DNA from 2 places in the Micromonospora sp. LA-10 genome. Region 1 is predicted to be linked to the other one. Evidence: predicted binding sites of a transcription regulator. Region 1 holds the regulator's gene; the other holds the start of a gene.
What was found. Region 1 encodes HrcA, which represses chaperone genes, less so after heat shock. Its sites were predicted from a motif close to GGTTNGCACNCTCNNNNNGAGNGTGCNAACC; they were not measured.
Positions count from the first base shown of each region.

Region 2: groES (co-chaperone GroES) is a predicted target of HrcA. The motif match lies at 11,373-11,403, and genes of this name have one in related genera.

Region 1 covers NZ_CP195710.1:5,127,462-5,141,951, forward strand. Annotated here, with positions in the region: gene ACSDG8_RS24195 (GlsB/YeaQ/YmgE family stress response membrane protein) at 211-495, shown strand; gene ACSDG8_RS24200 (sugar ABC transporter substrate-binding protein) at 719-2,011, shown strand; gene ACSDG8_RS24205 (carbohydrate ABC transporter permease) at 2,008-2,994, shown strand; gene ACSDG8_RS24210 (carbohydrate ABC transporter permease) at 2,991-3,824, shown strand; gene ACSDG8_RS24215 (hypothetical protein) at 3,838-4,698, opposite strand; gene ACSDG8_RS24220 (enoyl-CoA hydratase-related protein) at 4,850-5,635, opposite strand; gene hemW (radical SAM family heme chaperone HemW) at 5,655-6,878, shown strand; gene ACSDG8_RS24230 (DUF4870 domain-containing protein) at 6,918-7,574, opposite strand; gene hrcA (heat-inducible transcriptional repressor HrcA) at 7,808-8,830, shown strand; gene dnaJ (molecular chaperone DnaJ) at 8,904-10,049, shown strand; gene ACSDG8_RS24245 (16S rRNA (uracil(1498)-N(3))-methyltransferase) at 10,051-10,785, shown strand; gene ACSDG8_RS24250 (SDR family NAD(P)-dependent oxidoreductase) at 10,906-11,667, opposite strand; gene ACSDG8_RS24255 (histidine triad nucleotide-binding protein) at 11,761-12,105, shown strand; gene ACSDG8_RS24260 (serine hydrolase domain-containing protein) at 12,102-13,478, shown strand; gene ACSDG8_RS24265 (PhoH family protein) at 13,614-14,490, shown strand, end outside.
Region 2 covers NZ_CP195710.1:4,503,206-4,517,695, reverse strand. Annotated here, with positions in the region: gene ACSDG8_RS21420 (M1 family metallopeptidase) at 1-840, opposite strand, end outside; gene ACSDG8_RS21415 (M1 family metallopeptidase) at 929-2,323, opposite strand; gene ACSDG8_RS21410 (GuaB3 family IMP dehydrogenase-related protein) at 2,421-3,539, opposite strand; gene guaB (IMP dehydrogenase) at 3,570-5,132, opposite strand; gene ACSDG8_RS21400 (DUF5319 domain-containing protein) at 5,330-5,734, shown strand; gene ACSDG8_RS21395 (helix-turn-helix transcriptional regulator) at 5,753-6,565, opposite strand; gene ACSDG8_RS21390 (WhiB family transcriptional regulator) at 6,818-7,201, shown strand; gene ACSDG8_RS21385 (sulfite oxidase) at 7,373-9,076, opposite strand; gene groL (chaperonin GroEL) at 9,212-10,855, opposite strand; gene groES (co-chaperone GroES) at 10,926-11,240, opposite strand; gene ACSDG8_RS21370 (THUMP-like domain-containing protein) at 11,495-12,727, shown strand; gene ybaK (Cys-tRNA(Pro) deacylase) at 12,784-13,263, shown strand; gene ACSDG8_RS21360 (sugar ABC transporter substrate-binding protein) at 13,468-14,490, shown strand, end outside.

The sequences.
Region 1 (14,490 bases):
CGGGCGCCCGTCGGCGTATTCGGCGCATTGAACCCCGTCGGTGCGCAGGCTCCGCCCGCCGCGCCGGGTTTCGGGGAGAAGCAGCAGGTCAGGGTACGTCTGAACAATTCGTCATCGGAGTCGGTTTGGATTTCGAGGCGGTCGGGAACTTAGCGATCACGACAGTAACCACACGAAATGTGTGACCCGATCTTAAGGAGGAGGGCGACCATGGAGCTCACCGTTTGGGGCATCATCACGGCGCTGGTCGTTGGTCTGATCGTCGGCGCGCTGGGCCGGCTGGTCGTGCCGGGCCGGCAGAACATGCCGATTTGGCTGCACATGCTGATCGGCGTCGGCGCCGCGCTTCTGGGCACGATCGTGGCCCGGGCCTCCGGCTTCGCCGAGACCGCCGGTATCGACTGGCGCGAGCTGATGCTGCAGGTGCTCTTCGCTGCGATCGCCGTGGCCCTGGTGGCCGGCGTCGGCCGTCGCCGCGGCGTCTCGCGCTACTGACCCCGCACCACGCGCCTCGACGGGCGCCCGGCCTCATCGGCCGGGCGCCCGTCGGCGTTCGTGGGCTCCGAACTGCCCGGACGGCATCGATGTCGGCCGGGCCCTCGGCTGCGATACGGTCGCCTCTGCCCTCCGTCGCGAACACCCCCTGTTGTAAAGGAAATTTTCCTACTAAGGTGCGGCGGAGAAGGTTAGTGCCAAACGGCCCTGAGGGAGATATGGCGTGAACAGGTGGAAGCGGCTGGCTCCGGTCACCGCCATCGTGGCGTCGGCCGCGTTGGTGCTGACCGCGTGCGGTGGCTCCGGCGACGACGACAAGGCCGCCGACAACAGCAAGCTCACTGTGTGGATGATGGGTGAGGGCGGCGACGCCCAGACCGCGTTCCTCGACGGCGTCGAGGCGGAATTCAAGAAGAAGCACCCCGAGACCGACGTCGTGGTGCAGTACATCCCCTGGCTCGAGGCGCCGAAGAAGTTCCAGGCCGCGCTCGCCGGTGGGGAGGGCCCGGACGTCACCGAGCTCGGCAACACCGAGACTCAGGGCTGGGCCGCGCAGGAGGCCCTCGCCGACGTCACGGACAAGTTCAACGGCTGGTCCGAGGGCAAGGACATCCTGCCCGACCTGGTCAAGAACGCCCAGCTCGACGGCAAGCAGTACGGCGTGCCGTGGTACGCCGGCGTGCGGGCCGTCTACTACCGGACCGACTGGTTCGCCGAGGCCGGCGTGAAGCCGCCGACGACCTGGGACGAGATGGTCGCCGCCGCGAAGGCCGTGCAGGCCAAGAAGCCCGGCACCTACGGCATCGCCCTGCCCGGCAACTCCGAGCTGCCGTTCTACTCCTTCCTCTGGGGTGCCGGCGCGGAGATCGCCACCAAGGAGGGCGACGCCTGGAAGTCCGGCTACAACACCCCCGAGGCGCAGAAGGCGGTCAAGTTCTGGACCGACCTGGTGACCGTGCACAAGGTCGCCCCGCCGGCCGCCGCCGCGTGGAACGAGGTCGACGCCCGTACCCAGTTCGCCACGGGCAAGGCCGCGATGGCGTTCGCCGGCAGCTGGCAGGGCGGCGCGATGAAGAAGGACAACCCGGACATCGAGAAGGTCTGGGGCACGTTCCCGATTCCCGGCCCGGACGGCAAGGCCGCCCCGGCGTTCGCCGGTGGCTCCGACATCGCCATCTGGAAGGACAGCGAGCGGCAGTCGCTGGCCTGGGACTACATGACTGTGCTGCTGAGCAAGCAGAAGGACAAGGAGTTCGCGAGCAGCCTCGGCTTCTTCCCGGTCTACAAGGACCTGGTCAGCAGCGGCGACTACGCCAACGACAAGGTGATGGCCGCGTTCGCCACCGCCATCCAGAACACCAAGCTGACCCCGCTCACCCCGAAGTGGGTCGAGGTCAGCCGGACCAAGACGGTGACCCAGGCGATGAACAGCTCGGTCATCAAGGGCCAGAAGACGGTCGAGAAGGCCACCGCCGACGCGGCCACCGAGATGGAAAGCATTCTCAACGCCAAGTGACCACGCTGACCGAGGCCACCGGCGAGGCCGCCGCGCGGGAGACCCCCGCGCGGCGGCGCCGTCGCCGGGTGGACCACCTTCCGTACCTGCTGCTCCTGCCCTGCCTGGCGATCATCGCCGTGCTGCTGCTCTGGCCGCTCGGCCAGGTCGTGTGGATGTCCTTCCACAAGCTGGACAGCGTCCGGCAGCTGCGCGGCGACCGCGAGTGGCCCTGGGTCGGCCTGGCCAACTACGCGCAGATCCTCGGCGACCCGTTCTTCCGTACGGTGCTGCGCAACACCGTGCTGTTCGCGGTCGCCAACGTGGCGCTCACGATGATCCTCGGCACCCTGGTCGGGCTGCTGCTCAACCGCCTGGGCAGGAAGATGGCCACGTTCGTGGCGAGCTGCGTGATGCTCGCCTGGGCCACCCCGGCGCTGACCGGCACCATCGTCTGGAAATGGATCTTCGACGACACGAGCGGCCTGGTCACGTGGTTGTTCAACAAGCTCCCCGACGGGCTCTCCACGGCCCTGTTCGGGCGCAGCGACTGGACCGGGTACGGCTGGTTCAACGACCCGCTGATGTTCTTCGCGATCCTGACGCTCGTGGTGGTCTGGCACTCTTTCCCGTTCATCGCGGTGAGCGTGCTGGCCGGGCTCAAGAGCGTGCCGACGGAGTTGCAGGAAGCGGCCCGGGTCGACGGCGCCGGTCCGTGGAAGGTCTTCTGGTCGGTGACCTTCCCGATCCTGCGGCCGGTCTTCGGCATCCTCGTGGTGCTCTCCACGATCTGGGACTTCAAGGTCTTCACCCAGCAGTTCGTGCTGGCCGGCGGCACCCAGGACCGGTCGACGTTCATGCTGTCGATCTACTCGTACGCGGAGGCGTTCTCGCCACCGCCCAAGTACGGCCTCGGCTCCGCCATCGCGGTGATCCTCACCGTGATCCTGCTCGCGGTGACCGCCCTGTACGTCCGCATGGTGCTGCGGCAGGAGGACGAATGATGAAGAAGATCGCCCTCAACGGCGCGGGCCTGCTGGTCGCGCTCTTCGCCGCGTTCCCGGTCTACTGGATGGTGGCGACGTCGCTGAAGCCCAACCGGGAAATCTTCTCGTCCACGCCCCGGCCGGTGCCGGCGGAGCCGACGCTGGAGCACTACCGGGAGATCCTCACCGGCAACCTGATCCCGGGCGTGACGTTCACCGACTTCTTCCTCAACAGCGCGCTGGTCGCGCTGGCGACGGTGCTGCTGAGCGGGCTGGTCGCGCTGCTGGCCGCGACAGCGGTGGCCCGGTTCCGGTTCAAGCTGCGCACCACGTTCCTGATCATGCTGCTGGTGGTGCAGATGATCCCGCTGGAGGCGCTGGTCATCCCGCTGTTCCTGATGATCCAGCGGCTCGGCCTCTACAACACGCTGCCCAGCCTGATCCTCACGTACCTCGGCTTCTCGCTGCCGTTCGCGGTCTGGATGCTGCGGGGCTTCGTCGCCGCGGTGCCGAAGGAGCTGGAGGAGGCCGCCGCCATCGACGGGGCCAGCCGGGCCCAGACGTTCCGCAAGGTGCTGTTCCCGCTTGTCGCGCCCGGGCTGGTCGCCACCAGCATCTTCTCGTTCATCACCGCCTGGAACGAGCTGATCTTCGCGCTGACGTTCATCAACGACCAGCAGAAGTACACGCTGCCGGTGGCGATGACGTTCTTCTTCGGCCGCGACGACACCGCGTGGGGCTCGGTCATGGCCGCGTCCACGCTGTTCACCCTGCCGGTGATCATCTTCTTCCTGCTGGTGCAGCGCCGGATGGTCTCCGGCCTGGTCGCCGGAGCCGTGAAGGGCTGAGGAGGCGGGCCGGTCAGGCCGCCGCGAACACCTCGGCGCGTACCTCGGTGGCCGGATCGCCCTTCACCCGGGCCCAGGAGCCCTGCTCGGCCGTCCACTCCAGGTTGCCGAAGCGGACCTTCTTCACGCCGTGGTCGTCGGCGTGCGACACCAGCCAGTGCGCGTACCGCCAGCCGTTACGGTCGTCGCCAGCCGGCACGGTGAGCGCGGTCAGGTCCGTCGCCGTGGCCAGCCGGGGCAGCCCCCAGTCCAGCGACAGGCTCTCCAGCACGGCGCTGGCGGCGGCCGGCCCGCGCATCGTCGGCGGCGAACTCACCGTGCAGGCCACCGCGCCGGTCGCGTGGCCGAGCAACGCGCGGGTCAGGACCTCCGACTCGTCGGCCCACTTCTCGTACGCCTCGGGGAACGCCGACCGCTGCACCCGCTGGGCGGCGTCGGTGACCCGCATCCGCTCCCAGCCCTTGACCTTCTTCAGCGCGGCGTAGAACTTGTTCGCCGCGTACCGCGGGTCCTGGACCTGTTCCGGGGTGCCCCAGCCCTGGCTCGGGCGCTGCTGGAACAGGCCGAGCGAGTCACGGTCGCCGTGCGCGATGTTGCGCAGGTGCGACTCCTGGTACGCGGTGGCCAGCGCCACCACCACCGCCCGCTCGGGCATCCGGCGCTGCATCCCGATGGCCGCGATCGTCGCCGCGTTGGCCATCTGGTCGGCGCCGAGCACCACCTCGCCGTCGGCCTGCACCGTGCAGGTCCGGCTGGCCAGGGGAAGCCGCAGGTGCTCGCCGAACTGCTTGGTCACGACGTAGACCGCGAGCAGGGCCAGTACGCACACCGCAACACCAGTTGCCACGATCGCCGCTCGCGTCCGCACCCGCACCCCCTGTCCCGACAGTCCGCCAAGCGTACGTCGGCCCCGCGCCCGCGCCTCTCGTCCGAGTGGCCGTCCCGTCACCGCGTGACCGGCCACGCCGCGCCGCCGGGCGGGGCCCGCCGCCACCGAAGGCGTCGAGCCGGGCCCGCCGCGCGCCTCAGTCCCCGGCGGGCACCCAGGCGGCGGGCCGCTTCTCCCGGAACGCCATGACGCCCTCACGCCCCTCGTCGGAGAGGAAGTACCCGGTGGACAGCGCCGCCAACTCCGCGATCTCGGCCCGCAGGTCCGTGGCGGCGGGGCGGCGCAGCAACTCCTTCGCCCCGGCCAGCGCCCCCGGCGCGCCCTTGACCAGCGAGCCGCAGTAGCGCTCGACGGCGGCGTCCAGCTCGTCGGCCGGCACCGCGGCGGTGACCAGGCCGACCTCGGCGGCGCGACGGCCGTCGAAGGTGTCGCCGGTCAGGTACAGCTCGGCGGCGGCCCGCTGGCCCAGCCGGGGCAGCACGGTCGCCGAGATCACCGCCGGGATCACCCCGATCCGCACCTCGGTGAACGCGAACGTCGCCTCCTGCGCGCAGACCGCCAGGTCGGCGGCGGCGATCAGGCCCAGCCCACCGGCCCGGGCCGGCCCGGCCACCTTGGCCAGCACCGGCTTCGGGCACTCCCGCACCGCGACCAGCACGTCGCCGAGCATCCCGGCGGGCACCGTCCCGCTGGCGTACGCGGCGGCGGTCTCCTTCAGGTCGGCGCCGGAGCAGAAGACCGGGCCGGTGTGGTCGAGCACGATCGCGCGTACCGCGTCGTCGGCGACCGCGTCGGCCAGCCCGGCCAGCAGCTGGGTCATCAGGGGCGTGGAGAGCGCGTTGCGGTTGTGCGGGCTGTCCAGGGTGAGGGTGGTCACCCCACGGGCCGTGGCGACTCGCACGAGAGCGTCCGGAGAGGTCATGCCGGGCACACTAGTGGCCATGCCCGGCGTCCTTCCAGAAGGCGAACCCGTCCCGCGCGACGGATCGCTCCCAGCCACCGCCCGTCGCACCGTCGGCGCGCGCGGCTTCGGCGTGTACGTGCACGTCCCGTTCTGTGCCTCCCGGTGCGGTTACTGCGACTTCAACACGTACACCGCCGCCGAGCTGGGCGGCGGGGCGAGCCGGGAGACGTACGCCGACTCCGTGCTGGCCGAGCTGGCGCTCGCCGCCCGGGTGCTGGGCGACTCGCCGCCGCCCCGGGTCGACACCGTGTTCGTCGGCGGCGGCACGCCGACCCTGCTGCCCGCCGACGACCTGGCCCGGATCCTCGACGGCATCGACCGCGTCTGGGGGCTGGCCGCCGACGCCGAGGTGACCACCGAGGCCAACCCCGAGTCGGTGACCCCGGAGTCGCTCAAGACGCTGCGGGCCGCCGGGTACACCCGGATCTCGCTGGGCATGCAGTCGGCCGCGCCAGGGGTGCTCGCGGTGCTCGACCGTCGGCACAGCGCGGGCCGGGCCACCGCCGCCGCGCTGGAGGCGCGCGACGCCGGGTTCGACCACGTGAACCTGGACCTGATCTACGGCACGCCGGGCGAGACGGCCGACGACTTCGCCGCCTCGCTGGCCCAGGTGGTCGAGGCGGGCGTGGACCACGTCAGCGCGTACGCCCTGATCGTGGAGGACGGCACCCGGCTGGCCGCGCGGATGCGCCGGGGCGAGCTGCCGTACCCCTCCGACGACGTGGCGGCGGACCGCTACCTGGCCGCGGAGGCGGCGCTCGGCGCGGCCGGCTTCTCCTGGTACGAGGTGTCGAACTGGGCCCGCTCGGCGGCGGCCCGGTGCCGGCACAACCTGCTCTACTGGACCGGCGCCGACTGGTGGGGCCTGGGCCCGGGGGCGCACAGCCACGTCGGCGGCGTGCGCTGGTGGAACGTCAAGCACCCGAGCGCGTACGCGGCGCGGCTGGCCGAGGGCGCCTCGCCGGCGCTGGCCCGGGAAGTGCTCAGCCCGGACGAGCAGCACATGGAGGACGTGATGCTGCGGGTGCGGCTCGCCTCCGGGCTGCCGCTGGACGTGCTGGACGAGCCCGGCCGGGCGGGCGCCGAGCGGGCCCGGGACGCCGGGCTGCTCGACGCCGGGGCGTACGCGCGCGGGCTCGTGGTGCTGACGCTGCGCGGACGGCTGCTGGCCGACGCGGTGGTCCGTGACCTGCTGCCGTGACCGGCACCGGCCGGCCGCCCCCGCGGCCGGCCGGCGGTGTCACTTGATGAAGTTGTAGGTCATCGGGTAGCGGTAGAGCACACCCTCGTTGGCCTTGACCCCGCCGATGATCCCGAAGATCAGCGGCACCAGCCAGACCAGCATCGGGATGAAGAACAGGATCCCGCAGGTGACGACCGTGATCACCCAGGCGAGCACGCTGGCGATGGTCCAGGTGATCTGGAAGTTCAGCGCCGCGACCGCGTGGGCGCGCACGGTCGGCGACTGCTGACCGCGGGTCATCATCGCGATCAGCGGGGCGACCCAGCCGAGCAGACCGCCACCGACGATGACGCCCGCGGCGCCACCGAAGTGCGCCACCAGGGCCCAGGTCTTCTCGTCGTTGTTGGCGTACCCGGCCGGGCCGTAGCCGCCACCACCGGGAAAGCCGCCACCGGCGGGGTAGCCGGCGCCGTAGCCCGGCGTGCCGCCCGGCGGGGGGTAACCGCCCGGGGGCGGGTAGTCGCCCGGCGGAGGTTGCCCGCCCGGAGGCGGGTAGCCGCCCGGGGGCGGATAGTCACCGGGCGGGGGATACCCGCCCGCGCCCGGCGCGCCGGACAGTGGAGCGGTGGGCGGCTCGCCGGAGCCGTAGGGCGCCGACGGGTCGGGCTGGGGGCCGGAGTCCCCTGCTCCGGGAGGGCGAGGAGGTTCAGTCATGCACGTCACGGTAGGGCCACCGGGCAAGTGGCACCAGAGCGACACAGACCCAGCGTGACCGGCTGTTCGGCCCTGGTGTGCCGGGCGGTGTGGCGGGCCGCACCGCAGGTCCGTCAGGCGATCATCGCGTCGGCGGGGGTGCCGACGTAGACTGGCACTCGCTACAGTCGAGTGCCAGCCGCCCGGCGGATGCCGCGTGCCGGCCCGGCCGAGGTGTGTCAGGAGGTGGGGACATGGGTCTCGACGACCGCAAACTCGCCGTGCTGCGCGCGATCGTCGAGGACTACGTCGCCACGCAGGAGCCGGTGGGCAGCAAGGCCCTGGTCGAGCGGCACCAGCTCGGCGTCTCCCCGGCGACGGTGCGCAACGACATGGCGGTGCTGGAGGAGGAGGGCTACATCCGGCAGCCGCACACCAGTGCCGGCCGGGTGCCCACCGACCGCGGCTACCGCCTCTTCGTGGACCGTCTCTCCCGGGTCAAGCCGCTCAGCCCGGCCGAGCGCCGCGCCATCGAGCGCTTCCTGGTCGGCGCGGTCGACCTCGACGACGTGGTGCACCGTACGGTCCGGCTGCTCGCCCAGCTCACCCGGCAGGTCGCCGTGGTGCAGTACCCGAGCCTCGCCCGGTCCAAGGTGCGTCACCTGGAGTTGGTGCCGATCTCCACCACCCGGCTGATGGTCGTCATGATCGCCGACACCGGCCGGGTCGAGCAGCGGCTCGTCGAGCTGCCCGCCCCGGTGCCCGCCGACGACGTGACCGACCTGCGCCGGCTGGTGAACGAGAAGCTGGTCGGCAGTCAGCTCTCCGAGACGCCGCCGCTGGTGGAGGCCCTGGTGGACGAGTCCGCGCCGCATCTGCGCCCGGCCATGACCACGCTCTCCACCGTGCTGCTGGAGACGCTCGTGGAACGCCACGAGGAGCGCCTCGCGCTGGCCGGGCAGGCCAACCTCACCCGGGGCGGCCTGCTCGACTTCCAGGGCTCGCTGCGGCCGATCCTGGAGGCGCTCGAAGAAGAGGTCGTGCTGCTCAAACTGATCGGCGAGACGGAGCCGAGCACCACCCGCGTGCTGATCGGCGACGAGAACGAGTTCGACAACCTGCGGGCCGCCTCGGTGGTCAGCACCGGCTACGGACCGGGCAGCACCATCGTCGGTGGGCTCGGCGTGCTCGGCCCGACCCGGATGGACTACCCCGGCAATATCGCCATGGTGAGAGCCGTGGCACGCTACGTGGGCGAACTTCTGGCCCAGAACTGACCAGTCAGGGCCGACGGCCGGTTGCGGCCGACGACCGGAGCGACGCGAGACGAACATGAGGACACCTAACGCAGTGGCCAGGGACTACTACGGCATTCTCGGCGTGAGCCGGGACGCCTCCGACGACGAGATCAAGCGTGCCTACCGCAAGCTGGCGCGGCAGTACCACCCGGACGTCAATCCGGACCCGGAGGCCCAGGAGAAGTTCAAGGACATCAACGCCGCGTACGAGGTCCTCTCGGACGACCGGAAACGGCAGATCGTCGACCTCGGCGGCGACCCGCTCGCCCCCGGCGGCGGTGGCATGGGCGGCCCGGGCGGGCCCGGCGGCGCCGGTCCGTTCGTCGGCTTCCAGGACATCATGGACGCGTTCTTCGGCGGCGCGGCGGGCGGCAGCCGGGGTCCCCGGCCGCGCACCCGCCCCGGCGCGGACGCGATCCTGCGCCTGGAACTGGACCTCAACGAGACCGCGTTCGGCGTCGAGGCGCCGATCACCGTCGACACCGCGGTGCTCTGCACCACCTGCTCCGGCGCCGGCACCGCCGCCGGCACCCACCTGGCCACCTGCGAGGCGTGCGGCGGCCGGGGCGAGGTGCAGTCGGTGCAGCGCACCTTCCTCGGCCAGGTGGTCTCCGCCCGACCGTGCACCGTCTGCCAGGGCTACGGCACCACCATCCCGCACCCCTGCCCGACCTGCGCCGGTGAGGGCCGGGTGCGTACCCGCCGCTCGCTGACCGTCAAGATCCCGGCCGGCGTCGAGGACGGCATGCGGATCCGCCTCGCCCAGCAGGGCGAGGTCGGCCCGGGCGGCGGCACCGCCGGCGACCTCTACGTGGAGATCCACGAGCGGCCGCACGACGTCTACTCCCGCAAGGGCGACGACCTGCACTGCCGGGTGACGGTCCCGATGACCGCCGCCGCGCTCGGCACCCGGCTGACCATCAAGACGCTCGACAGCGAGGAAGCCGTCGACGTCAAGCCCGGCACCCAGCCCGGCAGCACGCTGCGGCTGCGCGCCCGGGGCGTACCGCACCTGCGCGGCACCGGCCGGGGCGACCTCTACGTGCACCTGGACGTGCGTACCCCGACCAAGCTCGACGCCGACCAGGAGCGGATGCTGCGCGACTTCGCCAAGACCCGCGGCGAGGAGGTCGCCGAGCTGAGCAAGCAGGGCGGCTTCTTCTCCCGGATGCGCGACGCGTTCAACGGGCACGCCTGAGGTGTCCGCCCCGCTGTTCCTGGTCGAGGCGCTGCCCACCGGTGACACGCTGACGCTGGACGGCCCGGAGGGCCATCACGCGGCGACCGTGCAGCGGCTGCGCGCCGGCGAGGAACTGCTGCTCGCCGACGGCCGGGGCGGCACCGCCGCCGCGGTGGTCACCGCCGTCGGCCGGGGCACGCTCGACCTGCGCGTCACCAGCCGGGGGTACGCGGACGCGCCCGTGCCCCGGCTCGTCGTGGTGCAGGGCATCGCCAAGGGCGACCGGGGTGAACTGGCCGTGCAGGCGATGACCGAGGTCGGGGTGGACGAGATCGTGCCCTGGGCGGCGTCCCGCTCGGTGGCGCAGTGGCGCGGCGACCGGGGCGTACGGGCCCGGCAGAAGTGGGTGGCCACCGCCCGGGAGGCCGCCAAGCAGGCCCGCCGCCCGTGGCTGCCGGTGGTGGCCGGCGCCCCCGACGAGTCCACCGCGACGGTGGCCCGCCGGATCGCGGGCGCGGCAGCCGCGTTCGTGCTGCACGAGGGCGCGCAGGACCGCCTGACCGCAGTCGACCTGCCGACGGCCGGGGAGATCGTCCTGGTGGTGGGCCCGGAGGGCGGCATCGCCGACCACGAGCTGGCCACGTTCGCCGAGGCGGGAGCGCGCACGGTCCGCCTGGGCCCGTCGGTGCTGCGCACGTCCACAGCAGGCGTGGCAGCCCTGACAGTCCTGGCAACCCGCCTGACCCACTGGTAACCCGCGCTCCTCCTTTTTCCCGGCGCGTCGATCTTGCAGTTTCGGCCCGTATCGCGCCCCTTTTGCGGTGCTCTGCCGGGGCCGAAAGTGCAAGATCGCGGGGGACGGGAGGGAGGGGGGTCAGGAGCGGAGGTAGGAGGCGCCGTTCAGGTCGATGATGGTGCCTGACGCCCACTCGGCCTCGGGACTGGCCAGCCAGTGCACCGCCGCCGCGATCTCCTCCGGCCGCGCCACCCGGTGGAACGGGGACTGTGCGCGTACCGCCTCGCCCCGCTCGCTCTTCAGGTGCTCGTTTGTCATGTCGGTCTCGACGAACCCGGGCGCCACGCACGCCACGGCGATGCCGTACGGGGCCAGGGCCACCGCGAGCGACTGCGCCATCGCGTTCATCCCGGCCTTGCTGGCCCCGTACGCCGGGTTTCCCGGCTCGCCCCGGAATGCGCCCCGGGACGAGACGTTGACGATCCGGCCCCCGCGTTCCCGCATGTGCTGCGCGGCGCACCAGGCGGCGTTCGCCGCGCCGACCAGGTTGGTGTCGAGCACCTCCCGCCACTGCGCCCGCCACTGCTCGTAGCTGCTCTCGAAGACCGGGTGCGGGGGATCGGCCGGCCCGAACACGCCGGCGTTGTTGACCAGCACGTCGAGACCGCCGAGCCGCTGGGCCGCCTCGTCCACCATGGCGCGTACCGCGTCGGGGTCGGCCAGGTCGGCGCGGACCACGACGTGCCCGTCGCCGGGCAGCTCGGCGCGGAGCTGTTCGGCCAGCCCGGCCGAGTCCCGGTGGTGGATCGCCACCCGGTCTCCACCTGCGGCGAACGCCCGCGCCACCGCCCGCCCGATGCCCCGCGAGGCCCCCGTCACCAGCACTGCCCGTCCCGACATGGCGGCCATTCTGCCGCACCGGCCCGGGGTGTTAAGAAGGGCCCCTTCCCCTACCGGAGGCGTTAAGCGGGGGCCCCTCCTTACACTGCTGCGATGGACTGCCTGTTCTGCCGGATCGTCGCCGGGGAGATCCCGGCCACCATCGTCCGCGAGACCGCCACCACCCTCGCCTTCCGGGACATCGACCCGAAGGCGCCCACCCACGTGCTGGTGATCCCGAAGGAGCACTACGTGGACGTGGCCACGCTGGCCCAGGGCGCGCCCGAACTGGCCGGTGAGGTGCTCCAGACCGCCGCCGTGGTGGCCGAGGAGGAGGGCCTGACCGTCGACGGGTTCCGGCTGATGTTCAACACCGGCCCGTACGGCGGGCAGGAGGTCTTCCACGTGCACGCCCACCTGCTCGGCGGCGCGCCGCTCGGCCCGATGCTCTGCCGATGACCGACGTCCCGGACCGGCTCGGCCGGATGGTGCGCCAGGCGCAGGCCACCGGGCGCATCCCGGCGGTGTCGGCCGCCCTGCACCGCGCCGACCGGCCGCTCTGGACCTGCGCCGTGGGCGACACCGGCAACGACACCGCGCTCGGGCCGGACACGGTGTTCCGGATCGGCTCGGTCACCAAGACGTTCACGGCGGCGCTGGTCATGCAGTGCCGCGACGACGGCCTGCTCGACCTGGACGACCCGGTCGGGCGGCACCTCGACCTGCCGGCGCACGGCGAGCTGACCGTACGCCGGCTGCTGTCGCACACCGCCGGTCTGCAACGCGAGCCCCACGGCGACGTGTGGGACAGCCTGCGCGCCCCGGCCGTCGAGGAGCTGCTGGCCGACCTGGCCCGGGTCGAGCGGGTGCTGCCCACCGGGCGGCGCTTCCACTACTCCAACCTCGGCATGGCGCTCCTGGGCGAGACGGTCGCCCGGCTCCGGGGCGGCACCTGGGCCGAGGTGCTGGCCGACCGGGTGCTCGCCCCGCTCGGGCTGACCGCCACCGGCCCGGCCCCGACCGAGCGTGCCGCGACCGGGTTCCTGGTCGACGCGTACTCCGACGAGGCCCGCCCGGAGCCACCCGCCGACTTCGGCGCGGTGGCGCCGGCGGCGCAGCTGTGGAGCACGGCGCCGGACATGGCCCGCTGGGCCGCGTTCCTGGCCGACCCGGCGGCGCTCGACCCGGACGGCGCGGTGCTCGCCGCGGCCACCGTCGAGGAGATGCGCTGGCCGCTGACCACCACCGACGAGTCGCTCTGGGCCGCCGGTTTCGGCCTCGGGCTGATCCTGGTGCCGCAGCCGGAGCGGGTGACCCACGTCGGGCACGACGGCGCGATGCCCGGATTCCTGGCCGCCGTCTACGGGCGGCGCGGCGGGCAGGGCACCGCCGGGGCGATGGGCGCCGCGGTGCTCGGCTCGTCCGGCACCGGCGTGGACGTGTTCGACCTGGCGCACCGGCTGCTCGCCGCTTCCGCCGAGCACGACCCGGCGGAGATCGAGCCGTGGCGTCCCGGCCCGCCCGCGCCGGCGCACCTGCGCGGCATGCTGGGCCGCTGGTGGGGCGAGGGTTTCGAGTACGTCTTCTCCTGGCACGACGGGACCCTGCGGGCCCGTGGCGCGGACGACCCGGCCGGGAAGCCGCCCGCGGTGTTCGCGCCGCTGCCGGACCGGCCGGACGTGTTCCGTACGGTCTCCGGCCGCGAGGTGGGGGAGCTGCTGCGGCTGACGCGCGACGAGCACGGCGTGGTGGTCCGGATGCACTGGGCGACCTACCGCTTCACCCGCCGCCAGGAGACCTTCGACGGGTACGACTTCCGCGCCGGTGACTGATCGCCGAGCGCCGGAAATGGGCGCGGTGTGCGCGGGGCCGACCCGATACGATGGGAGGCAGACGCACGCCGCGCCAGCAGGGCCCGGCGCCCGAGAAGCGGAGAGCAGGTGGCGCAGGGCCTGACGGCCCGACCTATGACCGGCACCCCACCTCCCGGCACGCCGCGCGTGCAGACCAGGATCACGGTCGGAGACCCGAAGATCATGGTGAACCTGCTCGGCGCGGGCGACGAGATCCTGCGACTCGTCGAGCGCTCGGTCAACAGCGACGTCCACGTGCGCGGCAACGAGATCACCATCACCGGCGCGCCCGCCGACAACGCCCTCGCCGAGCGTCTCTTCAGTGAGCTGCTCGAACTGATCGAGAAAGGCGAGACCCTGACCACAGACGCCGTACGGCGTACCGTCGGCATGCTCGAGCAGGGCGGCGCCGAGCGGCCCGCCGAGGTCCTGACGCTCAACATCCTCTCCCGGCGCGGCCGCACCATCCGTCCCAAGACGCTCGGGCAGAAGAAGTACGTCGACGCGATCGACGCGCACACCATCGTCTTCGGCATCGGCCCGGCCGGTACCGGTAAGACCTACCTGGCCATGGCGAAGGCCGTCCAGGCGCTCCAGGCCAAGCAGGTCAACCGGATCATCCTGACCCGTCCGGCGGTCGAGGCGGGGGAGCGGCTGGGCTTCCTGCCCGGCACCCTCAACGAGAAGATCGACCCGTACCTGCGCCCGCTGTACGACGCGCTGCACGACATGCTCGACCCGGAGACCATCCCGAAACTGATGGCCGCCGGCACGATCGAGGTGGCGCCGCTGGCATACATGAGGGGGCGCACGCTCAACGACGCGTTCATCATCCTGGACGAGGCGCAGAACACCACGCCCGAGCAGATGAAGATGTTCCTCACCCGGCTCGGCTTCGGCTCCAAGATCGTCGTCACCGGTGACGTCACCCAGGTGGACCTTCCCGGCGGGACGACGAGCGGCCTGCGGGTGGTCCGGGAGATCCTGAACA
Region 2 (14,490 bases), 620 kb from region 1:
GGTGCGCGCGATCGACCGGTCCGGGGCGCCCTGGGGCAGCTGCGTGGTGACCGCGCTGTACACCGGCCGTCCCTTGTGCTGCCCGGTGGTGACCCGGAACTTCCCGATCGCCACAGTGGTCAGGTAGCTGGCGGTCGGCGCGCCCTCGGACCACTTCCAGGTGGTCCAGTCGCCGCTTGTCGTCTTCCCCTTCGGCACGCCGTTGGAGACCGCCGTCAGTCCCTTCGGGACGGTCAGCTCGATGTCGTAGGTGGCCTTGTCCGACGGGTGGTCGTTCACCGGGTACCAGGTGCTCGCCGACTCCGGCTGCCCGAGCGCGATCGCCCCGTCGGAGGTGTGCAGCCAGCCGCCCTCGCCCAGCGCCTCGGTACGCAGCGCCTCCGGCCGCCCGTCGTAACGGATCTCGGCGGTGAAGCCGTTTCCGGAGGTCAGCCCGATGGCCGGGGTGATCACCAGCTCGTTCTCGGTGCGGCTGTGCCGGGCGGCGGCGCCGTCCACTGTGACCGAGCGGACGGTCAGCCCGGCCAGGTCCAGGTTGAACGCGGACAGGTTCGCGGTCGCGGTGGCCCGCAGCGTGGTGGTGCCGCTGAGCTTGTCCGTCTCCGGGTCGTAGCGCACCTTCACCGTGTAGTGCGCGACGTCGTAGCCGCCGTTGCCGTAGCTCGGGAAGTAGGGATCGCCCGCGCCCGCCGCGCCCGGCGCGAAACCGCGCGTGGCCGTCGGGGCGGCAGTGGTGGGAGACGCCGGTTGCGGCTCCGGCTCGGCCGAGCCGCAGCCGGCCACCAGCAGCGTCGCGCAGGCCAGCAGCCCGAGCCGTCGTCGTCCGCCGCGCTGCGCCATCGCCTCGATCCCTCCGGGGTCCCGACAGCGGCCCCGCCCACGGGCCGCTCCGCCCGCGGCAGCCTACCCAGCGGCGGTCACGCCCACGTCACGGCAGCCCCGGTGGCGTCGCGCCGGCCAGCCAGGCGTCCAGCAGCGACCTCAGCGGCCGCCCGGACGTGCGTTCGGCGTACCCGACGAAGTCGGCGGTGGTGACGTTGCCGTTGCGGTGCTGCGCCAGCCAGCCGCGCAGCACGCGGTAGAACGTCTCGTCGCCCACCGCGCGGCGCAGCGCGTGCACCGCGAGCGCGCCCCGCTGGTAGACCGCGTCGCCGAACATCCCGGACCGGCCCGGGTCGACAGTGGGCTTCGACCAGTCGGTCACCGCGTACCGCTCGGCCGCGGTCTGCGCCACCGTCCGGCCGCCGTCGTGCTCGGCCCAGAGCCATTCGGCGTACGTGGCGAAACCCTCGTTGAGCCAGATGTCGCTCCACCGGGCCACCGAGACGCTGTCGCCGAACCACTGGTGGGCCAGCTCGTGCGCGACCACTTCGGTGTTCGGGCGGTCGCCCCGGAAGAAGGCCGGCCCGTAGACCGGCCGGCTCTGCGTCTCCAGCGCGTACCGGATGCGCTCGTCGGCCACCACGATCCCGCCGTACGCCTCGAACGGGTACGGGCCGAAGCGCTCGGCCAGGAAGTCGGCGATCTCGCCGGTGCGGGCCACCGACGCGGCGGCCGGCCCGTCCGCGGGCAGCGCCGCGGCGACGGCGGTGACCAGCGGCTTGCCCGCGTGCGTGCCGGTGCTGACCCGGTAGTCGCCGATCACCAGCGTGCTCAGGTAGCTGGCCATCGGCGCGCGCTCCGACCAGCGCCAGGTGGTCCAGCCGCCGGTTGAGGTCTTGCCCTGCGGCACGCCGTTCGCCAGCGCGGCCAGCCCGTCCGGCACGGTGACCGCGAAGTCGTAGGTGGCCTTGTCCGACGGGTGGTCGTTCACCGGGTACCAGGTGCTCGCCGACTCCGGCTGGCCGAGCGCGATCGCGCCGTCCGGTGTGGCGTGGAAGCCGCCGTCGCCGAGTTCGGCGTTCGGCAGCGGTTCCGGCACCCCGCCGTACGTCACCTCGACGGTGAGCCGCTTCCCCGACGGCAGCCCGCGCGGCGGGGTGACGATCAGCTCGGCGCCGTCGTGGCGGTGCTTCGCCGCCTCCCCGTCCACCCGGACCCGCTCGACGTCCAGCCCGGCCAGGTCGAGCTGGAACCGGGACAGCGCACGGGTGGTGGTGACGGTCAGCGTCGCGGTCCCGGTGAGCTTGTCGCCGGCCGGGTCGTAGCGCACGTCCAGCGCGTAGTGGCCCACGTCGTAGCCACCGTTGCCGGCCCCCGGGACGTACGGGTCACCGACGTCCGCCGCGCCCGCCCGGAACCCGTTGTCGTCGCCGCCCGTGCACCCGCCGGCCGCGAGCGCCACCGCCACCAGCCCTGCCGCCCAGATCCGCCGCCGCCTCACCCGGCGAGCCTAGACGCGCGACGGCGCGGGCGGGGCCGGAACACGTCCGGGCCGCCACCCGCGCCGTCGTGCGGTGATCAGTGGTGATCAGCGGTGCTCAGCGGTCGAGGACCAGCCCGACCTTCTGGAACTCCTTGAGGTCGCGGTAACCGCACTTGGCCATCGCGCGGCGCAGGCCGCCGAAGAGGTTGAGCTGGCCGTCCGGCTCGTCGGCCGGGCCGAACAGCAGCTTCTCCATCGAGCCGAGCGGCTCGCCGGCCACCTCGAACGCGCCACGCGGCAGCGACGGGTGGCTGGCCGCGGAGTGCCACCAGGCGCCACCGGCCGGCGCCTCCTCGCAGAGCGAGAGCGGCTCGCCGAGCATCACCGCGTCCGCGCCGCAGCCGAGCGCTTTGGCGATGTCGCCGGAGGTCTGCATGTCGCCGTCGGCGATCAGGTGCACGTACCGGCCGCCGGTCTCGTCCAGGTAGTCGCGGCGGGCAGCGGCGGCGTCGGCGATCGCGGTGGCCATCGGCACCCGGATGCCGAGCACCGACTCGGTCGTCGACCAGTCGTCGCCGCCGATGCCCACGATCACGCCGGCCGCGCCGGTGCGCATCAGGTGCAGCGCCGTCTTGTAGTCGGTGCAGCCGCCGACGACGACCGGCAGGTCCAGGTCGGCGATGAACTCCTTGAGGTTCAGCGGCTCGTCGGTGGTCGAGACGTGCTCGGCCGAGACGAGCGTGCCCTGGATGACCAGGATGTCCACGCCCGCGTCGAGGATCACCGGGGCCAGCGCCAGGGTGTGCTGCGGCGAGACCCGCACCGCCACCGTGCCGCCGCCCTCGCGCAGCTCGCGTACCCGCTCGGCGATCAGGTCGGGCCGGATCGGCTCGGCGTAGACCTCCTGGAGGCGCTTGGTCGCCCGCGCGTCCTCGCCGAGGCCGGCCAGCTCCTCCAGCACCTTGGCCGGGTTCTCGTACCGGGTCCAGAGGCCCTCCACGTTGAGCACCCCGAGGCCGCCGAGCTGACCGAGGCGGACCGCCGAGGCCGGGCTCATGGTCGCGTCCGAGGGGTGGCCGACGCAGGGGATGCCGAACTGGTACGCGTCGAGCTGCCACGCGGTGGAGACGTCGTCGACGTCCCGGGTGCGGCGGCTCGGCACGATGGCGATGTCGTCCAGGTGGTAGCCGCGCTGCGCGGTCTTGCCCAGCCCGATCTCGACCACGTCACGCATGGGGGACTCCAGGTGGTTGGGGGTGGTGGGTCAGCGGGAGTGGTAGTTGGGCGCCTCGACGGTCATCTGGATGTCGTGCGGGTGGCTCTCCTTGAGCCCGGCCGCGGTGATCCGGATGAGCTGGCCACGCCGGTGCAGCTCCGGGATGCTCTCCGCGCCCACGTACCCCATCGCGGCGCGCAGGCCGCCGGTGAGCTGGTGGGCGACAGCGGACAGCGGACCCCGGTAGGGCACCTGGCCCTCGACGCCCTCCGGGACCAGCTTGTCCTCGGCGAGCACGTCCTGCTGGAAGTAGCGGTCCTTGGAGTAGGACTTGCCCTGGCCGCGCGACTGCATCGCGCCGAGCGAGCCCATCCCCCGGTACGCCTTGTACTGCTTGCCGTTGATGAAGATCAGCTCGCCGGGGCTCTCCTCGCAGCCGGCCAGCAGGCTGCCGAGCATCACCGTGTCGGCGCCCGCGACGAGCGCCTTGGCGATGTCGCCGGAGTATTGGATGCCGCCGTCGCCGATCACCGGCACGCCGGCCGCGCGGGCGGCACGGGCCGCCTCCATGATCGCGGTGATCTGCGGTACGCCGACCCCGGCCACGATCCGGGTGGTGCAGATGGCGCCCGGGCCGACGCCCACCTTCACGCCGTCCGCGCCGGCCTCGACGAGCGCCTTCGCGCCCGCGTACGTGGCGATGTTGCCGCCCACGATGTCGATGCTGACGTCCCGCTTGAGCCGGGCGACCATCTCCAGCACGGCGCGCTGGTGGCCGTGCGCGGTGTCCACGATCACCACGTCCACGCCGGCGTCGACGAGCGCGCGGGCCCGCTTGTAGCCGTCCTCGCCCACGCCCACCGCGGCGGCGACCCGGAGCCGGCCCGCGTCGTCCTTGGTGGCGTTCGGGTACTGCTCGCTCTTGGTGAAGTCCTTGACCGTGATCAGGCCGCGCAGCTTGCCGCCCGCGTCCACGATCGGCAGCTTCTCGATCTTGTGCTGGCGCAGCAGGCCGAGCGCGTCGTCCTTGCTCACCCCGACCGGGGCGGTGATCAGCGGGGTGCGGGTCATGATCTCGCGGACCGGCGTGGCCGGGTCGGAGACGAAGCGCATGTCGCGGTTGGTGACGATGCCGACGAGCTGGCCCTGCCCGTCCACCACCGGCACGCCGGAGATGCGGTAACGCCCGCAGAGCGCGTCGACCTCGCGCAGCGTGTCGTCCGGGCTGGCGGTCACCGGGTTGGTGATCATGCCGGACTCGGAGCGCTTCACCAGGTCGACCTGGAGCGCCTGGTCCTCGACGGAGAGGTTGCGGTGCAGCACGCCGATGCCGCCCTGGCGGGCCATGGCGATCGCCATCCGCGCCTCGGTGACCGTGTCCATCGCGCTGGACAGCAGCGGCACGGTCAGCTCGATGTTGCGGGTCAGGCGGGTACGGGTGTTGACCCGGCTGGGTACGACGTCCGACTCGCCCGGCTGCAGGAGCACGTCGTCGAAGGTCAGGCCGAGCGGCACCACGCGGGCCGAACCGGCAGGCAGCTCGGGCAGATGGCCACCCAGCTCCCCGCCGTCGGCGCCGGCCGGGATCTCGGTGCTGGGCGAATTCTCCACGATTGCTCCCCTGAGCTGGTCGAACGGGCTGCAGCGAGGCGGCGCGCGGGGGCACCGGCGGGCGCCGGGTGACGGCGCGTCGCCTCATCGTACCCACTGGCCCGTTCCCGTCCGGGCAGCGGCGGGCCCGGGGGTAGGCCGGGCCACAGCGCGGGCTGGGGCGGGCTTTCCGGCGGCCCGGGGTCTACGGTTAGGGGGTGCACGACGAGCCCATCGACCCGTTCAACGGCGATCCCGCCGATCCGGCTGCCGGTCTGCACGATCCCGGCGACGACGACGCGCTCGACCCGCTGACCGACGTCGAGCGCCAGGACGTGCTGGAGGATCTCGCCGACCTGGAGATCTACCAGGCGCTGCTCCAGCCGATCGGGGTGCGCGGCCTGGTGATCGAGTGCGAGGACTGCCGCGAGCCGCACTACTTCGACTGGGACCTGCTGCGCGGCAACCTGCGCCACCTGCTCAACTCGGGGCGTCCCCGGGTGCACGAGCCGGCCTACGACCCGGATCCGGACCATTACGTGAGCTGGGACTACGCCCGCGGCTACGCCGACGGCGTGCACGACACGCTCACCGAGGGCACCGACGAGTCCACCGAGGGCTGAGCGCCGCCGTCCGGGCCGTCAGGCCACCAGGCCGGCCCGGAAGCCGGCCGCCACGGCGTGTGCCCGGTCCCGCGCGCCGAGCTTGCGGAACAAGCGCCGGGCGTGCGTCTTGACCGTGTCCTCGGAGACGAACAGCTCCCGCCCGATCTCCGCGTTGCTCTTGCCCTCGGCCATGCCGAGCAGCACCTGAAGTTCCCGCTCGGTCAGCCCGATGGCGCCGCGCGGCGTCCGCGCCGGCCGCTGGGCCGTACCGGGCCGGGGCGCCTCCGCGCCGTCGGCCGCCGCCGGGTCGTCCGGGTCCTCACCCCGCTGCACCGGCACCACTGTGGGCAGGCCCGCCGCGTCCACCGGCGCCGCCGCCGGCCAGCCGGGCCCACCCTGGGTACGCCCCGCCGACCGGGCCGGACCGCCGACCGCCGCCGCGTCCCGGGCGGTGTCCGCCACCCGGTGCCTGTTGCTCCGCCCGGGGGCGGAGAGCAGCAGCAGCGCCTTGGCGACCGCACTGGTCAGGTCGTGGTCGGCGTTCTGGATCAGTCCGCGAGCACCGGCGCTGATGGTGGCCGCCGCCGACTCCGACTCCTCGGCGCCGAGCAGCAGCACCGCCGCCTGCGGCGCGCGGGCCAGCACCCGGCGCACGAAACCGGCGCTGTCCGGCCGGGTCAGCGCGGTGTCGGCGAGCACCACGTCCACCGGACGCTCGGCGAGCCGCAACATCACCTCCGGATCGGAGACGGCCGTCCGGACGACGCCGGACAGCCCGAGCCGCGCCGCGGCGGAGGTCAGATGCTGGGCCGCCAATGGTGTCCGAACGCACACAAGAACACTACGCACAGTGGGCTCCTCTCCGACTCAGAGCAGACCATGCGGAGGTGGGCTCGGGAGGGGGTTCCGGGCAATCATCCGAACTTTTCCGACAGATGGGGCATATGCCGCCGACTGTCCGAGGTTTTCGATCACACATGTGTGAGGCGGGGACGGCTCGGGTACCGAGGGGTTCATCCGGAACCGGCATCCCGCGCGGACCGCCGCCCGGTAGCTGGCCACGAACATTCTCCGCGGTGCCGCGCGGGAGGAGGGGTGCTGATGTCGAACGTACGTAGGCTGCCTGGACCGATCGACGAGCTCTGGGACTGGCAGCGGCTCGGGGCCTGCCGTGGCCGCGACAGCGCGCAGTTCTTCCACCCGGACGGCGAGCGCGGCTCCTCCCGGACGCGCCGCGAGATGGGCGCCAAGTCCGTCTGCCGCGCCTGCCCGGTACGCGCCGAGTGCGCCGCGCACGCGCTCTCCGTCCGCGAGCCGTACGGCGTCTGGGGCGGGTTCAGCGAGTCCGAGCGGCTGCGGCTGCTCGCGCTCGGCTGGGAGGACCTGGCCGACCGCCGACAGACCCGGGTGGACATCGCCCGGCTGGAGGCCCGCCTCGGCCGTCCGCACAACACCGCCGTGCCGGACCAGCGTAAGGTCGCCTGACCGGCTTCACGACCACCGACGCCGCGCCCCGAAACCCGGGGCGCGGCGTCGTGTCGTCCCGCCCCGACCCCGCGTGATCGACACCAGCTCGGCGAAGTGGTCATATCGCGGAGCCTCTGATGCCACCACTTCGGGGAACCGATGTCGATCAAGGGTGATGTGCCGCGGTCGTCAGGTGACCGTGACCCTTACCGTGTGCCAGCCGGTAGCGCCGTCCGGGGCGACCGGGGCGCGCTGTTCCGTCTGGGTCTCGCCGGTCGTGTCCGTCGCCCGCACCTGGAGCGCGTGCTCGCCCGGCGTGGCGTCCCACCGCCAGGACCACTGCACCCAGGTGTCCGCCGACACAGCCGGGGCCAGGGTCGCCTCCTGCCAGGGCCCGCCGTCGACACGTACCTCGACTCGCTTGACGCCGCGGTGCTGCGCCCACGCGACACCGGCGACGGTCACCGGACCGGCGGCGGGACGGCTGCGAGGGCGGGGCGTGTCGATCCGGGACTGCGTCTTGATCGGCCCCTGCGCGGACCAGCCGCGCGGCACCCAGTACGCGTCGAAGTCGGCGAAGCTGGTCAGCTCCAGCTCGGTCAGCCACTTGCAGGCCGAGACGTACCCGTAGAGGCCGGGCACCACCATCCGCACCGGGAAGCCGTGCTGGATCGGCAGCGGCTCGCCGTTCATGCCGACCGCGAGCAGCGCGTCCCGCCCGTCGCGCAGCACCGAGGTGGGCGTGCCGCAGGTCCAGCCGTCGACGGCCCGGCCGACCACCTGGTCCGCGCCGTCCTCCGGATCGGCCTCGTCGAGCAGGTCCTTGATCGGTACGCCGAGCCAGCGCGCGTTGCCGATCAGGTCGCCGCCCACCTCGTTGGAGACGCAGGCGAGCGTCACGTAGCGCTCGACCATCGGGCGGGCGAGCAGGTCGTCGAAGCTCAGCTCGATCGGGTTGCGGACCCGCCCGTGGATGCGCAGCCGCCACGTGACCGGGTCCACCTGCGGCACCACCAGCGCGGTGTCGATCCGGTAGAACTCCGAGTTCGGCGTGACGTACGGCGCGAGCCGGGACAGCGACAGGTCGGCGCCGGCCGGCACCGGCGGGGCGGGCGCGACCGGGGCGGGCAGCGTCACCGCGTCCCGGGCCGCCGAGACGCCGCGCCGGCCGGCCAGCCAGTGCCCGCCCAGCCCGGCCACCGCGGCCGCTCCGGTGAGCAGCCCGGCGCCGCGCAGGAACCGTCGTCGCGACTCCGCGTCGTCGTCGTGCCGGACCGGCTCCCAGCCACCCGGCGTCTTCTCCTCCCCCGCGAGCGCGGCGACCGCCGGAGGCGGCGCGGACGACGGCTCACCGTCCCCGGGAGCGGCCCCGTCGCGCTGCGCCGGGCCGGTCCCGGCCCGGTCGCGTGGCGCGGCGTCGGTCCGATCACGTCCGGGCCGCGTCCGATCCGGCGGGTCGGCGCCCAGCGGGCCGGCCACGAACGCCCAGAGCGTCAGCGCGCCGAGGCCGCCGCCGACCAGCGAGGGCAGCGTGTCGAACGCGTCGGCGCCGGCCCGGGTCAGCGCGGCGGCGACGCCGAGCGCGGCGAACGCGGCGATGCCGGCCAGGCCGATCGCCAGCCGCCGGACCGCCACCAGGCCGAGCAGCGCGCCGAAGGCGGCCAGCAGCAGCGCCGTCCCGACCAGCAGGGCGATCTTGTCGTACGTGCCGAAGACGTCGATGGCGAACTGCTTGAGCGGCTCGGGCACCAGGTCGACGACGAGTCCGCCGACGGCGACGAGTGGAGCCGACCGGGGGCCGGTCAGGACCGCCACGGGTTCGGCGGCGCCGAGCGCCACCACGGCGGCGACGACACCGGCCAGTGCCGCGCGGCGGCGGGAAAGGGTGCTCACGGCATCCAGTCTGGTCGACCCGCGGGGACGGCTGCCATTTCCGTCAGCGTTCCGTAAGGGGACACGGCCCGGAAAAGCCGTCAGGGCACACCACCGGGTCGGCGGTGTGCCCTGACGTCGGGCCGTGCGGTCGGGTCAGAAGCCCGGGCCGTGCTGGTGGCCGTGACCGTGCGAGTGGCCGTGGCCACCGGCGGCCGGCTCCGGCTCGGCCGGCTTCTCCACCACGAGGCTCTCGGTGGTGAGCAGCAGGCCGGCGATCGAGGCGGCGTTGCTGACCGCGTTGCGGGTCACCTTCACCGGGTCGATGATGCCGGACTTGGCCAGGTCGACGTACTCGCCGGTGGCGGCGTCGAGGCCGTGGCCCCAGTCCTTGCCGACGACCTTCTGCACCACCACGTAGCCGTCGTGGCCGGCGTTCTGGGCGATCCAGCGCAGCGGCTCGACGAGCGCCTTGCGCACGATCGAGACGCCGACCTTCTCGTCACCGGTGAAGCCCAGGTCGTCGTCGAGCGCCGGCAGGATCTGGGCCAGAGCGGCGCCGCCACCCGGGACCGTGCCCTCCTCGACCGCGGCCTTGGTCGCGGCGATGGCGTCCTCGATGCGGTGCTTGCGCTCCTTCATCTCGACCTCGGTGGCCGCGCCGACCTTGATCACGGCGATGCCGCCGGAGAGCTTCGCCAGCCGCTCGGCCAGCTTCTCCCGGTCCCACTCCGAGTCGGACGCCTCGATCTCCTTGCGGATCTGCGCGACCCGGTCGGCGACCTCGGAGGCCTGCCCGCCACCGTCGACGACGGTGGTGTTCTCCTTGTCGACCACGACGCGGCGGGCGGTGCCGAGCACCTCCAGGCCGACCTGGTCGAGCTTGTAGCCCAGCTCCGGGGCGACCAGCTCGGCGCCGGTCAGGATCGCCATGTCCTGGAGCATCGCCTTGCGGCGGTCACCGAAGCCCGGGGCCTTGACCGCGCAGACCTTGACGGTCTTGCGCAGCGCGTTGACCACCAGCGTCGACAGGGCCTGGCCCTCGACGTCCTCGGCGACGATGAGCAGCGGCTTGTTGTTCTGGAGAACCTTCTCCAGCAGCGGCAGCAGCTCCTCGATGGCCGAGATCTTCTGCGTGGTGATCAGGATGTACGGGTCCTCCAGGACCGCCTCCTGCGCCTCCAGGTCGGTGACGAAGTTCGGCGAGATGAAGCCCTTGTCGAACTGGAGCCCCTCGGTCACCTCCAGCTCGGTGGTGAGCGCGGAGCCCTCCTCGACGGTGATGACGCCGTCGCGGCCGACCTTCTCCATCGCCTCGGCGATCAGCTCGCCGATGGCGGCGTCCTGCGCGGAGACGGTGGCGACGTGCGCGATCGACTCCTTGGCGGAGACCTCGACGGCCTTGCCGAGCAGCGCCTCGGAGACCTTGGCGGCCGCCGCGTCGATGCCCCGCTTCAGGCCGGTCGGGTTCGCGCCGGCGGCCACGTTGCGCAGGCCCTCGCGGACCATGGCCTGGGCCAGCACGGTGGCGGTGGTGGTCCCGTCGCCGGCGACGTCGTTGGTCTTGGTCGCCACCTCCTTGACCAGCTGCGCGCCGAGGTTCTCGTACGGGTTGGTGAGCTCGATCTCCTTGGCGATGGTCACGCCGTCGTTGGTGATCGTGGGCACACCGAACTTCTTGTCCAGGACGACGTTGCGCCCGCGCGGGCCGAGGGTGACCTTGACCGTGTCCGCGAGGGCGTTGACACCGTGCTCCAGCAGGTGCCGGGCGTCGTCCGAGAAGCTGAGGATCTTCGCCATCAGTATCCCTTCGAAGCGACGTTGCCCCGGCCCGGCGAGCCGGACCGGGGCAACGACACTGATCGGTTGCTTACTTCTCGATGACCGCGAGGACGTCGCGGGCGGAGAGCACCAGGTACTCCTCGCCGGCGTACTTGACCTCGGTGCCGCCGTACTTCGAGTAGAGGACGGTGTCGCCGACCTTCACGTCGATCGGCACGCGGTTGCCCTTGTCGTCGATCCGGCCCGGGCCGACAGCGAGGACGGTGCCCTCCTGCGGCTTCTCCTTGGCGGTGTCGGGGATCACGATGCCCGAGGCGGTGGTGGTCTCGGCCTCGTTCGCCTGGACCACGATGCGGTCCTCGAGCGGCTTGATCGCAACCTTGGTCGCGGTAGTCACGGGCATACCCTCCCGGGTACTTGGTGTCGTTGCCGGCCGGCGTGCCGACCAGCGTCAATCTGCCACATGCCACCGGGCGGGGCCGTCGTCGCGGGTGCCGGTCCGCCTGGCGCTCAACCCCCGGGCACGAGGCTCGGGGGTTGGCACCCTCAGGGTGAGAGTGCTAATCGCAGGTTATTCCTCGGCTAGCACTCCGTCAAGGAGAGTGCCAACGCGTCGCCCTCCGTGTCGCGCCGGAACGGGGCCGGGAGAATGAGTCCGTGGATCTCGACCAGCTCGCCGCGCTGCGTACCCCCGAGGGGTCGGCGGCGCTCGCCGCGGCCGGGCGGGTGGCCGGCGGCGACCCGCTGGCGGCGGCCGCCGCGCTGCGCTCGGCCGGGATTCCGGGCGACCTCGCCGCCGCCGCGCTGACCCAGGCGGAGCTGCGCCGCCGCGCGGTCGGCAAGTTCGGCGCGGCCGCCGCCGGGATGTTCCTCACCCGGCCCGGGCTGGAGCAGGCCACCCGCGGGGTGGTCGCCGGCCGGCGGGCCGCGCGGCTGCGCGCCGCGGGCGTGACCACACTGGCCGACCTGGGTTGCGGCCTGGGCGCCGACGCGCTCGCCGCGGCCCTCGCCGGGATCCGGGTGTACGCGGTGGAGGCCGACCCGCTGACCGCCGCGATGGCCGCCGCGAACGCCGAGGCCGCCGGGCTGGCGGAACTGGTGACCGTCGAGTGCGGCGACGCCACCGCGTTCGACGTGAGCCGGGTCGACGGCGCGTTCTGCGATCCGGCGCGGCGGCGGGCCGGCACCGGCCGGCGCGTCTTCGACCCGAAGTCCTACTCGCCGCCGTGGGACTTCGTCACCGGCCTGGCCGCCCGGGTGCCGCGCACCGTGGTGAAGGTGGCGCCAGGGCTGGACCACGCGCTGATCCCGGCGGGCGCCGAGGCGGAGTGGGTGAGCGTGGACGGCGACCTGGTCGAGGCGGCGCTGTGGTGCGGCGAGCTGGCCGGCGTCCCCCGCCGAGCCACAGTGCTGCGCGAGAAGGAAGGGCCCCTTCTTAACGCCTCCGGTAGTAAAAGGGTCCCTTCCTATCACCTCACCGGCACCGGCGCGGCGGAGGCGGAGGTGGGGCCGGTCCGGCGTTTCCTGTACGACCCGGACCCGGCCGTGGTGCGCGCGCACCTGGTCGCCGAGCTGGCCACCGACCTCGACGCCACGCTCGCCGACCCGTCGATCGCCTACCTCTACGCCGACGAGGCCCGGCCCACCCCGTTCGCCCGCTGCCTGGAGATCACCGACGTGCTGCCGTTCTCGCTGAAGCGGCTGCGCGCCCTGCTGCGGGAGCGGCGGGTCGGCCGGGTCGAGATCCGCAAGCGCGGGTCGGCGCTGGAGCCGGAGAAGCTGCGCCGTGACCTGCGGCTCTCCGGCGAGGCGGCGGCCGACCTGGTGCTGACCCGGGTCGCGGGCGACCCCGCGGTGCTCGTCTGCCGGCCGGTCCCGGCGGGCGGCTGACCCGCGGCGCGCGGTTTCGGCTCGCGGTCGGGCGACGACCGGGCTAGCTTGAGCCGGTGGCGGGCCCTGGCACTCCGGCGATCGCGTTGCTGAGCAAGCAGAAGATCGCGCACAGCACCCACCCCTACGACGTCTCGCCGGACGCGCCGAACTACGGCGCGCTGGTCGCCGAAGCGCTCGGGGTGGCACCGGAACGCGTGTTCAAGTCGCTCGTCACCGAGGTCGACGGCGGGCTGACGGTGGCTGTGGTGCCGGTGACCGGCGAGCTGGACCTGAAGGCGCTCGCCGCGGCGGTGGGCGGCAAGCGGGCGGCGATGGCGGACCGGGCGGTGGCCGAGCGGGCGACCGGGTACGTGCGGGGCGGGATCAGCCCGCTGGGCCAGCGCAAGCGGCTACCGACAGTCGTCGACTCCTCGGCGCTGGCGTACCCGACCGTGTACGTCTCGGCGGGCCGCCGAGGCTTGCAGGTGCAGCTCACGCCGACCGATCTGGTGGCGCTCACCGGGGCGGCCACGGCATCGATCGCCGCCGTCTGACGGGCCTCGTCACGGTACGTGTGGGAGCGTTCCCGGAACGCGCACGCCCGGCGGTGTCTCGCGGGTGACAACCGCGTTGCTGAATTGTTACCGCCGCCAACAAACTTCTGACCTCGGCAGTCTTGCGGCCCATGGGCGGCGAGGAATACGTTGCCGGACACAACAAAACATCACCACTCCCCCACCTCCGAAAGGACCCTGCACATGCGCAAGGGCTTCCTCACCTTCGCGGCCGTCGGTCTCCTCGCGACCGGCAGCATGGCCGCCTGTGGTGACAACGGCGGTTCTTCCGACGAGGCCGGCGGCTCCAACGCCAAGAAGCCGAAGATCGGCGTGATCCTGCCCGACAGCAAGTCCTCCGCCCGCTGGGAGGGCGCGGACCGCAAGTACCTCAAGGCGGCGTTCGACGCGGCGGGCGTCGAGTCCGACATCCAGAACGCGCAAAACGACAAGACCGCGTTCCAGACCATCGCCGACCAGATGATCACCAACGGCGTCAACGTCCTGATGATCGTCAATCTGGACTCCGGCACCGGCAAGGCCGTGCTCGACAAGGCCAAGTCGCAGGGCGTGGCGACCATCGACTACGACCGGCTGACGCTGGGCGGCTCCGCCCAGTACTACGTCAGCTTCGACAACGAGGCGGTCGGCAAGCTCCAGGGCGAGGGCCTGAGCAAGTGCCTGACCGACAAGGGCGTCAAGAACCCGTCGATCGCGTACCTCAACGGCTCGCCGACGGACAACAACGCCACCCTGTTCAAGAACGGGTACGACTCGGTGCTCAAGCCGAAGTTCGACTCGAAGGAGTACACCAAGGTCGCCGACGACCCGGTACCGGCGTGGGACAACGCGCAGGCCGCGACGATCTTCGAGCAGCAGATGACCAAGGCCGGCGGCAAGATCGACGGCGTGCTCGCCGCCAACGACGGTCTCGGCAACGCGGCCATCTCGGTGCTCAAGAAGAACAAGCTCAACGGCAAGGTCCCGGTGACCGGTCAGGACGCCACCAAGGAGGGCCTGCAGAACATCCTCGCCGGTGACCAGTGCATGACCGTCTACAAGGCGGTCAAGAAGGAGGCGGACGCCGCCGCCGATCTGGCCATCGCGCTCGCCAAGGGTGAGAAGAAGGACACCGGCCAGACGGTCAAGGACCCGGAGGGCAACCGGGACGTGCCGGCCGTGCTGCTGGAGCCCAAGGCCATCTTCAAGGACAACGTCAAGGACGTG